DNA from 3 places in the Bacillus sp. CPT56D-587-MTF genome. Region 3 is predicted to be linked to each of the others. Evidence: riboswitches for the same ligand, from Rfam matches in the RefSeq annotation. Region 3 holds a riboswitch; each other region holds the start of a gene.
The links. A riboswitch is a leader RNA that binds a small molecule or an ion and turns the genes downstream of it on or off. The one in region 3 is predicted to bind thiamine pyrophosphate.
Positions count from the first base shown of each region.

Region 1 (5,077 bases), 4.8 Mb from region 3:
TTTAATACAAATACATATTTATTCTTACCATCAGCTAATCCAGCGACTAGGATTTCACCTGTTTGTTTTAATGCACGAACAGTATCGGTCACAGTTCTTACAGAACAGTCAGCCTTATCTGCTAGTGTTTCAGCAGAAATCTTGCATATGCCATTTCCTGAGAGCATGTAAATAATATGATCCATTACAACTTTCCGCTTAGAGCGAGAAGGAAATAGACATTCAAAACTTTGATTCGCATCATCGACACGTTTTCTCATAGCAGCTATAATTTCATATTTCTTTTGCGTGCTTAATCGATTTTGTTGTATATATTTTTGAACATCAGCATTATAGGCAGTCAATTTTTTCATAAGGGCTCGTCTCCTTTGGAAATAAAAAAGCAACAGTATGCCACAAAATGTAAGCAAACTGTTGCGGAGGAACCCTTATGTACGATAAAATAAGGTACATAAAGAGTTACAGCAGGTGTTTGCCTAGTTACGTTAGGCGAACGGTTAATAAAGTGTCTCACCACTTTATTAACACGCTGTGCTCTTTTATTTTTTTAGTTTTTATTTCGATTTTTTCGGTAACGGATTTGGTCACAAATAACCAGAAAAGTGTTGCCATTTATAATTTTCGATATAGTACAAAATTGCGTAATGTTGCGGTTCATTACGCTTTTAGGCAGTTTAAGTTTTATAAATAATAGACTTTGGAGATGTAAAACAATTTGAAAATATAAATGTCCAAGGAACTAGCCGTATGCTAACATTAGCGGAGAAAGGTGCTACATTCCATTTTATTTCTACAATTGGTATCCCGTTAGAATTAGCGGTAGATCAATGGGATACATACATGAAAACTGGTGATTTTAATTACAGTGTAGACTTAGAGAATGTATATTCAAATAGTAAACTACAAGCGGAAAACATTGTTCGTGAAGCAATGAAAAATGGTTTGCGTGGAAATATTTATCGTGCAGGTAATTTAGCATGTCATTCAGAAACAGGTTCGTTCCAACAAAATATTGAAGGAAACGCATTTTATCGTCCTATTAAAACAATGCTATTAATTGGGAAAGCACCAAATGTGAAGTGGAAAGTTGATTTCACACCAATTGATTTTGCTAGTAAATCAATTGTATCGTATTTGCAAGATGCGCAAATTATAGGAGAGACGTTACATATTTGTCATCCACATCAAATTGAGTTTGAACAATTTATACAGCTAATTGGAGAGTGTGGATACAATCTTGAAATGGTTCCACTTTCAGAATATGTAAATACCGGACTTGCATTAGCGAAGGGAAATGAAGTAATAGCAGAGTTAATTGCTTCTCAAGTTGCAGGAGATGGAGCGCAGCAATCTGAAATTGTAATGGGTACGCGTAGAACGAATAAATGGATTAAGAAAAAAGAATTGATAGTACCAGCAATTAATAAAGAATTTATTCAGCAGTTATTAGCTCATGGTGAAAAAGTTGGTTATTTTCCAAAAATAATGAAATGATTATGCATGCTTTTGTTTGTTCAATAAAATAAATCATGCTACAATGAAAACGAATTAAGGACCGGGGAGCCAATTGGCTGAGAGGATGTAAGTAAACATCGACCCTCAACCTGATCTGGATAATGCCAGCGTAGGGAGTTACTTAAAGTGATGTAGCATATGTTATTCTGTAATAACTTGCATAAAAGGCTTTCCTACGCAGTAGGAAAGCCTTTTCTTATTTTTGAAATTTATTTTTATAAGGGGGATTTTATTATGTCACAACAAGTTACAATGTCATTTTCAGTAGTACCACAAGCAAAAACGAAAGATGTATATTCTGTTGTCGATAAAGCAATTGAAGTTGTGCAACAATCGGGAGTTCGTTATGAAGTAGGGGCAATGGAAACAACTTTGGAAGGAGAATTAGATGTACTTCTTGATGTCGTTAAACGTGCGCAACAAGCTTGCGTCGATGCTGGAGCAGAAGAAGTGATTACTTCTATTAAAATCCATTATCGTCCAAGCACTGGTGTAACGATAGATGAAAAGGTTTGGAAGTACCGTGATGAATATGCAAAACCAGAAGCAATCTAAACTTATTACAACTATTTGGCTTATCCTTCTCATTGCGATATGGGAAGGATCTGTTTCATTATTTAAAATCGAACCGTGGATTTTACCAAAGCCTTCTGCCATTGTTCAAGAATTAATTGGGATGAAAGATTTACTATTACCAAATACGATGCAAACACTGCAGGAAGTTATAATTGGACTATTCTTTGCAATTTTATTGGGGACGAGCATCGCAATTATTATGGACGTTATACCGTTATTTCGTATTTTAATAAATCCATTGCTCGTTATTTCGCAAACAATTCCAATTGTTGTACTTGCACCGCTATTTATTATTTGGTTTGGATATGGGATGTTGCCGAAAGTAATGGTCGTAATACTCGTTTGTTTCTTCCCAATTGCGCTTAGTATTTTAGAAGGTTTTCAAACAGTAGATAAAAACATGTTGAAACTGTTACAAACAATGAAGGCGACAAAATGGCAAGTTTACCAGAAAGTAAAATTTCCAGCAGTGCTTCCATACTTTTTCTCAGGTTTAAAAATTGCAGTTACATATAGCGTAATGGGGGCAATTATCGGAGAATGGCTCGGTGCAAGTGAAGGATTAGGCGTTATGCTTACGAGGGCTACAAAATCCTTTTTGACTGCCCGAGTATTTGGTGTTGCAGCAATCATCGTTATGGTGACATTATGCCTGTATTTTATCGTAGAGTTTATGGCAAGAATAACAGCACCATGGATATATAGAAAGGACGGCAGAAAATGAAAAAAGGTTTGAAAGTTATGTTAGCTGCCTTAGTAGCGGTAGGTGTGGCTGGATGTAATCCGGCGAAGAAAGAAGAAAGTGCAAGTAAAGATCAAAAAGTAAAAGTAGTATTAGATTGGTTTCCAAATACGAATCATACTGGCTTGTATGTAGCGCAAACGAAAGATTATTACAAAAAGCAAGGATTAGATGTAGAAATTATTCAACCAGGTGACAATGTAACAGCAGAGCAAATGATAGCATCAGGAAAAGCAGACTTCGCAATAAGCGCACAAGAAAATGTAACGTTAGCTCGTGTGGAAGGAATTCCTGTTGTATCTGTAGGAGCGATTATTCAGCATAACACTTCAGCGTTTGCATCGCTTAAGAAAGATAATATGACGTCACCGAAAGATTTTGAAGGTAAACGTTACGGCGGCTGGGGAGGACCAGCGGAAGAAGCGACATTAAAGACGATTATGGATAAACATCAAGCTGATTTTAATAAAGTTGAAAAAATCATCTTAGGACAAACAGATTTCTTTAAATCAATCGGTCGTGATGCAGATTTCGAATGGATTTATTACGGTTGGGATGGTATTGAAGCGAAGCGCCAAGGAAAAGAGTTAAATACGATTATGGTGAAGGACTTAGATCCAGCGCTTGATTTCTATAGTCCTGTTATTATTACGAGTGAAAAACATACGAAGCAAGATAAAGACTTTGTGAAAAAGTTTATGAGTGCAACGACAGAAGGTTATAATTTTGCAATTAAGGAACCGAAAGAGGCTGCTGATATTTTAATTAAAGCTGTTCCAGATGTAAATAAAGATTTAGTTCAAGAAAGCCAAAAATGGTTAAGTACGAAGTATCAAGATGATGCTAAAGCATGGGGAGTACAGAAGGAAGAAATTTGGACGAATTACATGAATTTCTTATATGACAACAAAGTTATTAAAAAGAAAATCGATGTAAAAGATGCTTTTACAAATGAATTCCTTCCAAGTGAAAAATGAGCGGATTACAAATAAAAAATATAGTGAAATCTTTTGACGGAAAGAATGTATTAGAGAATATTAGTGCCTCTATACAAGAGGGAGAGTTTGTTTCCTTTGTAGGACCAAGTGGTTGCGGGAAAAGCACATTATTAAACATGATTGCAAATGTTGAAAAACCAACAAGCGGGAACGTAACGTATAACGATAAGCAAGTACAAGAGCAAGATGTTGTTAGTTATATGCCACAACAAGATTTATTACTACCGTGGCGATCAGCTTTGCAAAATATCGTTCTTCCGTTAGAAATTGAAGGAAAGCCGAAAAAACAAAGGCTGACAGAAGGAATGGAAGCATTAAAGCAGTTCCAACTAGATGAATATGCAGACCATTATCCAGATGAATTATCTGGTGGTATGCGTCAAAGAATTAGTTTTCTGCGCACATATTTATGTGAAAAGCCAATTATGCTGCTGGATGAGCCTTTTGGTAAATTAGATGCATTTACAAAAATGGAAGTACATAGCTGGCTTTTAAACTCTTGGCATCAAGAAAAGCAAACAATCGTTATGGTGACACATGACTTAGATGAGGCAATCTTGCTTTCAGATCGCGTATTTATTTTATCTCAAAGACCAGCGTCAATAGTTGGCGAGGTACAAGTGAAATTACCTAGGCCGAGAACGATGGATATGTTAACATCACTCGAATTAAAAAAGGATAAAGAAGAGATTTTAAGTGTGTTAGCTCCTTATATGAAAAAATAGAAAAAGCTGATGTTTTAATTTTAGACGAACCGACTAATCATTTGGATGTAGAAACTAAGATGGCTTTACAGGAAGCGTTACAACAATACAAAGGAACGGTTTTAATTGTCTCACATGAACCTTCTTTCTATGAATCGTGGATAACAAAAGTATGGAATATAGAAGATTGGAATACTGAACAATATGAATAAAGAAAAGGCATTAGCTTTTAGGAGCTAATGCCTTTTCTTTGTGATTAACATGATTTTCGAGAACTCTTACATGAGAATTGTATGAAGAAGCACTCTTATGGTGCGCTTATAAGCGTGCTTTTTCTTTTGTTATATTTATAATACGAAAGCCTTTCCCTAACAGGTGACTATCTTTCTTTATATATATAGATAGTTCAAAATGGAATGAAAATAATTCCTTTATGTAAAGGATAATATGGATATTATAGGAAGACAATAGAAATTAAAGGAAATTCATGTAAAATTCAAATGAACTTCATATAAACTTCATATTAGAAATTAAATATAATT
Region 1 covers NZ_JBYTEF010000001.1:22,080-27,156, forward strand. Annotated here, with positions in the region: gene AC3WVZ_RS00110 (cytosolic protein) at 1-353, opposite strand, end outside; partial or broken gene AC3WVZ_RS00115 (SDR family oxidoreductase) at 697-1,494, shown strand; TPP riboswitch at 1,547-1,648, shown strand; gene AC3WVZ_RS00120 (MTH1187 family thiamine-binding protein) at 1,750-2,070, shown strand; gene AC3WVZ_RS00125 (ABC transporter permease) at 2,042-2,815, shown strand; gene AC3WVZ_RS00130 (ABC transporter substrate-binding protein) at 2,812-3,810, shown strand; gene AC3WVZ_RS00135 (ABC transporter ATP-binding protein) at 3,807-4,556, shown strand; partial or broken gene AC3WVZ_RS00140 (P-loop NTPase family protein) at 4,553-4,747, shown strand.
Region 1: linked by a shared signal. The riboswitch ahead of AC3WVZ_RS00120 (MTH1187 family thiamine-binding protein) and the one ahead of thiC (phosphomethylpyrimidine synthase ThiC) in region 3 are both predicted to bind thiamine pyrophosphate.

Region 2 (5,077 bases), 2.6 Mb from region 3:
GGAAACAGAGAAAACACTTACTGATATACATATAAAAGGAATTGAGCACGTTACAAAACAGCAAATACAAAACGCTAAGGAACAACATAAAATTATTAAATTAATAGCATCAATATATAAGGATGAGGGTGGCAATGTGAATTTAAATGTTGAACCGTGCGAAATAGAAAAAGATCATCCGTTAGCAAATGTAAATGGGACCGAAAAAGGAATTACATTCTTTACAGATACGATGGGACAAGTTACTACAATTGGTGGGGCTTCTAATCCACGAGGCGCTGCAGCTGCAGCTTTAAAAGATGTAATTAACTTATATCGAAAAGATTTGTAAGACCGTACCGCCCTTTATAAAAAATACATATGTCGTGGACCTTTTGAGAATGAAATAAATATGCAAAAATGATTGCAGGGGGTAAGGAATTGTTTAAGGATTTTAAAGTTGTTAAAGATCGTCCAGTTTATATTCAATTAAAAGACTATTTGAAAAAGATGATTATGAAAGGGCATTTGCTCGGGGATCAAAAAATCCCATCAACAAGGGAACTAAGTGAATTACTAAGTGTGAGTAGAAACACTGTACTCGCTGCTTATGCAGATTTAGAGCAAGAAGGACTCATTTATGCAGTTAAAGGAAAAGGGAACTTTGTTGCGAAGGTGGATATATCTAACACTTCGTCTGTTGAAATAGATTGGAAAAATAAACTTAATACAGTGACCGCATTAGCGGACGAATTAGATTTAATGAAACATGGTGTTCGTTGGGCAAAGGAAATGATTGTTTTTAATAGTATAGCCCCGGATGAGAAGCTATTTGATGTTGAAAATTTCAAAAGAGCTTTTCTTACTCGTATGTCCATTGAAGGGGACATCGTATTGAACTACGGATATGCAAAGGGATATAGACCGTTAATGAATTATTTACTTCATTACATGGAAATGAAAGGTGTAGACATTTCGAATAAAGATATTCTAATTACAAATGGATTTACAGAAGGGTTGGATATTGTACTCTCTTCTTTATCAAAAAAATCCGGGCGTGTCATTTGTGAGAATCCAACTCACCACGCTGCACTTAAGCTTTTCCGTTTACATGGACTTGAAGTTCATGGGATTGATATGCATGAGGATGGTATTGATACGAATGAAGTTGAAAAAAGTTTGCGTGAAAAAGATTTTGATTTTGCTTATTTAATTCCTTCTTATCATAATCCAACCGGTATTGTTACGAGTTCAGAGAAAAGAACGGAATTGATGAGGTTATTCTCAAAATACAAGGTTCCTATTATAGAGGACGGATTTAATGAAGAATTACGTTATTCAGGTTCACATTTAGCTCCATTATTAACTTTTGCGGGAGCTGGCAATAATGTGATTTATATTAGTAGCTTTTCAAAGGTACTTTTCCCTGGTTTACGTGTAGGCTGGATTATTGCAGATAAAGAGCTGATTCATTATTTAGAAAGCGTAAAAAGAGCAAGAACGATTCACACATCTACGCTAGATCAAGCTGTTCTGTTTCAATATTTACATGAGGGATATTTTGAAAAATATTTAAAAAAGGCAAGATCTGTTTATAAGAAAAAATATGAGTTAGCTGTCGGGGCATGTAACCAGTACATTCCTTTTAAAAGAATGACTGGAGATGGTGGACTTCATTTATTTATAGAGCTAGAAGAGCATATGAATGCCCGCACACTTTTACAAAAGTGTTATGAGAAAGGCGTTACGTTTTCACCTGGAGATGTTTTTTACTCTGATGGAGAAGGAGCGAACACTTTCCGATTAGGTTTTTCGCGCTTGAAAGAAGAAGAAATAGTTCGGGGAATTAAAATAATTGGTGATACATTAAAAAATGAAATTTGGAGTTGAGAAAATGAAAATCGGTGTTATTATGGGCGGGGTATCGTCTGAAAAACAAGTTTCAATTATGACGGGGAATGAAATGATTGCTCATTTAGATAAAAATAAATATGAAATAGTTCCAATTACATTAAATGAAAAAATGGATTTAATTGAAAAAGCGAAAGACATTGACTTTGCGTTGCTCGCATTACACGGAAAATACGGAGAAGATGGGACAGTTCAAGGAACACTGGAGAGTTTAGGGATTCCTTATAGCGGAAGTAATATGTTATCTAGCAGTATATGTATGGATAAAAATATTTCGAAAAAGATTTTACGTTATGAAGGTGTAGAAACACCAGATTGGATTGAACTTACAAAAATGGAGGATCTAAAGCTTGACCAGTTAGATAAGTTAGGATTTCCATTAGTAGTAAAACCAAACTCTGGCGGATCGAGTGTCGGAGTGAAAATCGTTTACAATAAAAATGAATTGATCTCAATGCTAGAAACTGTATTCGAATGGGATTCTGAAGTAGTAATTGAGAAGTATATAAAAGGTGATGAAATTACATGTTCAATTCTGGATGGAAAACAGTTACCTATAGTTTCAATTCGACATGCAGCCGAGTTCTTTGACTATAATGCAAAATATGATGATACTAGTACAGTTGAGGAAGTTATCGAACTTCCAGCAGAAATTAAGGAACGTGTAAATAAAGCGTCACTTGCTTGTTATAAAGCATTAAAGTGTAGTGTTTATGCAAGAGTTGATATGATGGTGAAGGACGGAATTCCATATGTAATGGAAATTAATACATTACCAGGGATGACACAATCAAGTTTATTGCCAAAAAGTGCAGAAGCAGCGGGGATTAGTTATAGCAAACTATTAGATATGATTATTGAAACATCATTAAAAGTTAGAAATGAAGAAGGGTTTTAAGGAGATTATATAACGAATTCTTTTGACAGTTTCACGAAGTATGCTATGATGAATACATTATAAAAACAAAATATTTATCCACTAGGGGGGCCTTTTATAGGCTGAGATCAAATGTGATTTTGAGACTCTTAGTACCTGATCTGGTTAATGCCAGCGTAGGGAAGTGGGAAAGACGTTGCTATTTAATGAGTAAATAAATACTGTCAATTTCACTTTCTTTACGCCTGTAAAGAAAGTTTTTTTATTTTACAGCTTTAATAATTGTGGATAAATACTTATATTTTATACATTATTGGAGGGATTTAAATGACTTTTTCACAATCATTACGTAAAGAAGTAGATTCAATTTGGGAAGCGAGTTTTAACCATCCTTTTGTAAAAAAACTTGGTGAAGGAACGTTAGATTTAGCTAGTTTTCGTTATTATGTGCTTCAAGATTCATATTATTTGAGTCATTTTGCTAGAGTACAAACTTTAGGAGCTGCAAAAGCTCTTGAATTAGAGACGACAGCTCGTATGGCACATCATGCTCAAAATACATATGAAGCAGAGTTATCTTTACATGAGAATTTTGCTAAAAAACTAGGGATAACGAAAGAAGAAAAAGATAATTTTATTCCTGCGCCAACTGCATATGCGTATACTTCACATATGTATCGTGCTGCGTATGAAGGGCATTTAGGAGATATCATTGCAGCAATTTTACCTTGCTATTGGTTGTATTATGAAATTGGCGAACGCTTAAAAGAGTGCCAGCCGGAAGAGCCAATTTATAACGAATGGATTTCTGCTTATGGATCTGATTGGTTCCGTACGCTAGTTGAAGAACAAATTACACGTTTAGATACTATCGCTGAAAAAGTAACAGAGGCAGACCGCAAACGTATGAAACAGCATTTTATTATTAGCAGTCAATATGAATATTCATTTTGGGAAATGGCTTATACATTAGAAAAGTGGCCAGTGGATACAGACGTAAAAGACGTAATTGGATAAAGAATAGAAGTAATGTTATAGATAGGTCTGGATCATACCTATCTATATATTTTTTCTTGTCAAATTTGCGTAAAGTTATTAGTGCTACGGATATGGCGAAATAGAATATCGATAATTTAGCTCATTTACTTGTCTACGCATTAACTGGATAAACTTCTGTCACATTTATTTTACAATTAAAGAACGTAAATGTTGGTGGTATGAAGTTAAATAAGAAAAGAAACCCGAGCTATTAGCTGTAACGGAGTTGTTTTTTCTTCGCAGGAATTCCTAAATTATCATGGAATGTTGTTAATACGATATGCAAATATGCATATCGTATTTTTTTGAGTTCTTTATGTGTTAAAATTAGATATAAATATATGGAAATATAAAGAAGCAAAAGCAGGAATATCCAATGAATTTTGAGAGGTGTTATATGTTTACAAATAAGAAATTAATTCGATTTGGTTTATCGTTGTTTGTATTTTTAGGGATAATTAATTTTACAATCAGCTATTTCCAAACATATCTTGAAACAGCAGCAGATATTAAATGGGTAATTCCAGAAATTTGGAAAACCATTTTGCTAGATGTTCCTCAAGGTATACTTGTTCTTTTAGGCGCAATTGCTTTATATGATTTCACAAAAGAGGCATCACAAAAAGACGCATCAATCTAAGTGTGTCTTTTTTCTATTAGGAATTTCATAGAGAGTTTTGCTGGAGAAATAGAATGAAAAGCCCTAATTAGGGCTTTTTTCTTTGTAGGAATTTCTTATCTGTCATAGAAACCGGTCACTTGGAGGTGTTATAGCGAAAGCCATTTACAGTACAGAAAAATCTAAGCAGCACACGGAAATATATAGGACATGGCATCATAATTATTGAGAAATTAATTGAACTTAGTAAGTATGAAGATATGACGCTAGAATTCATATTTTTTAATTTTTATTTATCCCGCTATTTGCCGGGCAGTAAGCCCCCCACCTCAAAATTCAGCGGAAGCAAAGAAGTTAGGTAGGGGATGAACAAAACCCCACTGATTAAAGTTTCACTTTATAAAAATGAGCCCATAGCAAAAATAGGTATATGAACAAGGTGCATCATTTAGTGATAAGTCATACTTTGTTGGTGTACGTATTGAACTTAGTTTGTAGCGCTATTCCTACTTAGATGTAACGAACAGAAACATAGGGAAGCATCGATGAGGTTGTATTTTATAAACGGAGGTTATGAAAATGAATCAGTTTCAACAAGAACTACAAGCGCTAAGTCTTAATGATTACCGATCTGGAAATATTGTCTATTGGGA
Region 2 covers NZ_JBYTEF010000001.1:2,244,071-2,249,147, forward strand. Annotated here, with positions in the region: gene AC3WVZ_RS11440 (homoserine dehydrogenase) at 1-331, shown strand, start outside; gene pdxR (MocR-like pyridoxine biosynthesis transcription factor PdxR) at 421-1,869, shown strand; gene AC3WVZ_RS11450 (D-alanine--D-alanine ligase) at 1,874-2,788, shown strand; TPP riboswitch at 2,862-2,967, shown strand; gene tenA (thiaminase II) at 3,095-3,784, shown strand; gene AC3WVZ_RS11460 (DUF3937 domain-containing protein) at 4,182-4,445, shown strand; gene AC3WVZ_RS11465 (heterocycloanthracin/sonorensin family bacteriocin) at 5,004-5,077, shown strand, end outside.
Region 2: linked by a shared signal. The riboswitch ahead of tenA (thiaminase II) and the one ahead of thiC (phosphomethylpyrimidine synthase ThiC) in region 3 are both predicted to bind thiamine pyrophosphate.

Region 3 (5,077 bases):
AATGTCCGTTGTTATACTATTATTATGCAATAAATTTTGCAAGCTTTCTATCGATGAACATTACAGGAACATGACGATTTTGTAAGATTTTTTCGTCAAATGATAAAATTTTCAAAAAAATCTTTTTTAATGGAAATTGTTATGGTACAGTATAAATGAAAGTTGTTGAAAACGTTTTCTTAAACGTTTTTTTATTTTAGACTTAAAGGTATGATGACCTGATAGTCTATTGATGAGGTTATTCTATTTAAAAGGGGATTCTTTAGGGGGAGAGAACAATGAACACATGGACACAAGTTTATGATCCATTCGGAAACATTTGGATTTCGGCAGCGGTAGCACTTATTCCGATTATCTTTTTTTTCTTAGCTTTAGCAGTTTTCCGCATGAAAGGGTATGTGGCAGGATTTATTACAGTTGTACTTACAGTTTTAGTAGCGTTATTCGCTTATAAAATGCCGTTCACGATGGCAATGGCAGCGACCGGATATGGTTTCTTATACGGATTATGGCCAATTGCTTGGATTATCATTATGTCGGTATTTTTATATAAAATTTCTGTGAAAACAGGTCAATTCGATGTGATTCGTGCATCGGTATTATCGATTACGAACGATCATCGTCTACTTGTTATTTTAATTGGATTTTCATTTGGAGCATTTTTAGAAGGAGCGGCAGGATTTGGGGCACCAGTAGCGATTACAGCAGCACTTCTTGCGGGGCTTGGGTTAAATCCTTTATACGCAGCAGGTCTTTGTTTGATTGCAAATACTGCACCAGTGGCGTTCGGAGCGATGGGAATTCCGATTACAGTTGCTGGACAAGTAACAGGTATTGATCCACATAAAATTGGACAAATGGCTGGGCATCAATTACCGTTCCTATCATTATTTGTGCCATTCTTTATCGTATTTTTAATGGATGGATTTAAGGGGATACGACAAACGTGGCCTGCGTTATTTGTAGCGGGTAGTTCATTTGCGATTACGCAGTTCATTACAGCGACATTTTTAGGACCAGAACTTCCGGATATTACATCGGCACTTGTAAGTTTAATTAGTTTAGCGCTGTTCTTAAAAGTTTGGCAGCCGAAAGAAATTTATCAATCCGGGCAAGCAAATAGTGAAGTAGCAGCAACAACGACAGTAGCATCGATGCCGAAATTAACGTTTGGAAAAGTAGTGAAGGCATGGTCTCCATTTATCGTATTAACGGTTATGGTAGTCATTTGGAGCCAAAGTTTCTTTAAGGCATTATTCGCTCCAGGAGGGGCTTTAGCAAGTCTTGTATTTAAGTTTGAAATTCCAGGTCTGCATAATCTAGTAATGAAAGCAGAGCCGATTGTAAATAAATCAACGCCTTACGAGGCAATTTTGAAGTTTGATGTATTATCAGCAACCGGAACGGCGATTTTAATTGCTTGTATCATTTCCATGTTTATTTTGAAAATGAATGTAAAAGATGCAGTAGTGACATTTAAAGAAACGTTAAGCGAATTAAAAATGCCAATTCTATCTATCGGATTCGTACTAGGGTTTGCATTTATCGCAAACTATTCTGGTCTATCTTCTACGTTAGCGTTAGCATTAGCCGGAACTGGCGGACTATTCCCGTTCTTCTCACCATTCTTAGGCTGGATTGGCGTATTCCTAACAGGGTCTGATACGTCTGCAAATGCACTGTTCTCAAATTTACAAGCCATTACAGCGCAGCAAGTCGGCGTATCTGAAGTGCTTCTCGTTGCAGCAAATACAACAGGCGGTGTAACAGGTAAAATGATTTCCCCGCAGTCGATTGCGATCGCTTGTGCAGCGGTTGGTCTTGCTGGAAAAGAATCGGATTTGTTCCGTTTTACAGTGAAGCATAGCTTATTCTTCGTAATTATTGTTGGTATTATGACGTATGTGCAGGCGTATTATTTAACGTGGATGATTCCGTAAAGAGCAAAAGAAATAAGCTTTGAATTTTTCAGATTATGGTGTATGATGGGAAAGTATTGAAAATTAAATCAGTGATAAACTAGGGGTGCCTAACGTATGCGTAGGCTGAGAGAGAAGCGCGTGAACTTCTTAACCCTTTGGACCTGATCTGGCTCGTACCAGCGTAGGGAAGTTAACGGCTTTACATAATGATGTCTTTATGAGCCAGGTCCTTATTTTTTTATGGACCTGGCTCTTTTTATTTTGGCATACGCTGGCCATATCTCGTCCTTGTCACGTACAGGGGGGCAACAAAGGTTATGAAACAGTCTGTTTCAGCTGAGCAAATTGAATTGAAATCGAGTTTACCAGGGAGTAAGAAAGTGTATGTGGATGGACCACGAGAAGGTATGAAAGTACCGATGCGTGAGATTGAACAAAGCGAAACGAATGGCGTTCCAAATCCGCCAATTCGTGTGTATGATACGAGCGGCCCTTATACGGATCCTGAGTATAAAGTGGAGTTAGAAAAGGGGATTCCAACGCCGCGCCATTCTTGGATTCTGGGGCGTGGTGATGTAGAAGCATACGAAGGGCGTGAAGTGAAACCAGAGGATGACGGTGTGAAAGTGGCTTCGAAACATACACCTGTTTTCCCGCAGATGGATCGCAAGCCACTTAGAGCAAAGCAAGGTGCAAACGTTACGCAAATGCACTATGCACGTAATGACATTATTACGTCTGAGATGGAGTATGTTGCGATTCGTGAAGGGGTAGAGCCGGAGTTTGTTCGTAAGGAAATCGCAGAAGGCCGCGCTATTTTACCAGCGAATATTAATCATCCAGAAGCTGAACCGATGATCATCGGGCGTAATTTCCATGTGAAGGTAAACGCGAATATCGGAAACTCAGCTGTATCTTCTTCGATTGCAGAAGAAGTAGAGAAGATGACATGGGCAACGCGCTGGGGTGCAGATACGATTATGGATTTATCTACAGGTAAAAATATTCATACGACGCGTGAGTGGATTATTCGTAACGCGCCTGTACCAGTTGGAACTGTACCGATTTATCAAGCGCTGGAAAAAGTAAACGGAATTGCAGAAGATTTAACGTGGGAAGTATATCGTGATACGTTAATTGAGCAGGCGGAGCAAGGCGTTGATTACTTTACAATTCACGCTGGTGTATTGCTTCGTTACATTCCAATCACGGCAAAGCGTACGACAGGTATCGTTTCGCGCGGTGGTTCGATTATGGCGCAGTGGTGTCTATTCCATCATAAAGAAAACTTCCTATATACTCACTTTGAAGAGATTTGTGAAATTATGAAGCAGTACGATGTTTCGTTCTCTCTTGGAGATGGATTACGTCCAGGGTCTATTGCAGATGCAAATGACGAAGCACAGTTTTCTGAGCTTGAAACACTTGGCGAATTAACCAAAATTGCTTGGAAACATGATGTGCAAGTTATGATTGAAGGACCTGGACACGTACCGATGCACTTAATTAAAGAGAATATGGAGAAAGAGCTTGATATTTGTCAGGGCGCGCCGTTTTACACACTTGGGCCGCTAACGACAGATATTGCACCAGGTTATGACCATATTACATCTGCAATTGGAGCTGCGATGATTGGCTGGTTTGGAACAGCGATGCTTTGTTATGTAACGCCGAAAGAACATTTAGGTTTGCCAAACAAAGATGATGTACGCACGGGTGTTATTACGTATAAAATTGCAGCGCATGCGGCTGATCTTGCGAAAGGACATAAAACGGCTCATCAGCGTGATGATGCACTTTCAAAAGCACGCTTCGAATTCCGTTGGCGCGATCAATTTAATTTATCTTTAGATCCTGAACGTGCGATGGAATATCATGATGAAACGTTGCCTGCAGAAGGGGCAAAGACAGCTCACTTCTGTTCAATGTGTGGACCGAAGTTTTGTAGTATGAGAATTTCGCATGATATTCGTGAGTATGCAAAAGAAAATGATTTAGAAACGACAGAAGCAATTGAAAAAGGAATGAAAGAGAAAGCAGAAGAATTTAAAGAAGCTGGTAGTCATTTATATCAATAATATGTTACACCTCTTTACTTGATTGATCACACTGTAGTACCTAACTTTATTATAGAAGAAGCCCCATTTGCTAAGACGGTAGCAAATGGGGCTTCTGTTGTTTATAAGGCAAAGAAGAGATGTACCCAGTAGAATAAGAGGAATAGTGTGACGACTGTTGTGAGCGGGATAACGATAAGGGATACACTTAAATAGTCTTTCCATTTTACTTTAATTGTAACTACTCAGCTTCTTCAAATAAAAAAACAGGCCAAATACATGTTTCCGATTCGAAAACATGAAAAGAAAATACTCCAATCAGAGAAAGAATCTATGCCAAATAGAGAAATTCTCTTATGAAGTCGTGTTATTCCAAGGAACCGTTCTAGTTTCTATGACTTGGTTTATCGCTTGTAAGACCGATTGTTTTTGTTTTTTCATGGTACTCATAAAGCTTCGTATCTGACAAAAAGATTCTGCGCCTTTCTTACTTCGGAAAGTCCCAGACACTTTCTGTTTTACTTTCGTCATCCGAATATCCCGTTCTGCTTGATTGTTATCAAATGGAATGGCTGGATGTTCTAAAAACGCTAGAATTCTGTCAGAATACTTGACGAAGCGATTCCATAAATTTTGAGAAGGCGTCTGCTTTCCTTTCTTCTTTTGTTTCGTGGAAAGAATCTGTTGTTCTTTCAATATGGATTGATACATAATAAACAGATTCTTTTGCGTCGCTTTTGGCATGGTACCTTCGGATTGCTTTTTCATCGTCAACGCTTGCGTTAGAAATTTCTGCATCTGTTGTGCCCATTGTTCTCCAGTACTATCTATAATTCCTTGTAAATCTCGTAAGAGATGGGCATTACATAAAACGTGACGACAATCTGTATACGCATCATACGATTTCCAACCATCATGCATCGCAATTCCAGAAAAAGATGGCAAGATTTCTCCAGCATCCATTGCTTCTTTTCCACGTTTTTGATGAATATGTTGCAATGTCACCTCCGGTGTACTGGCAGTATGTAACCATTGTGTTTTGTTTTCTACACGCATACCAGTTTCATCAAAATGGACAACAGGAGACTGCAGAATCTT
Region 3 covers NZ_JBYTEF010000001.1:4,852,480-4,857,556, reverse strand. Annotated here, with positions in the region: gene lldP (L-lactate permease) at 279-1,940, shown strand; TPP riboswitch at 2,012-2,127, shown strand; gene thiC (phosphomethylpyrimidine synthase ThiC) at 2,240-4,000, shown strand; gene tnpC (IS66 family transposase) at 4,334-5,077, opposite strand, start outside.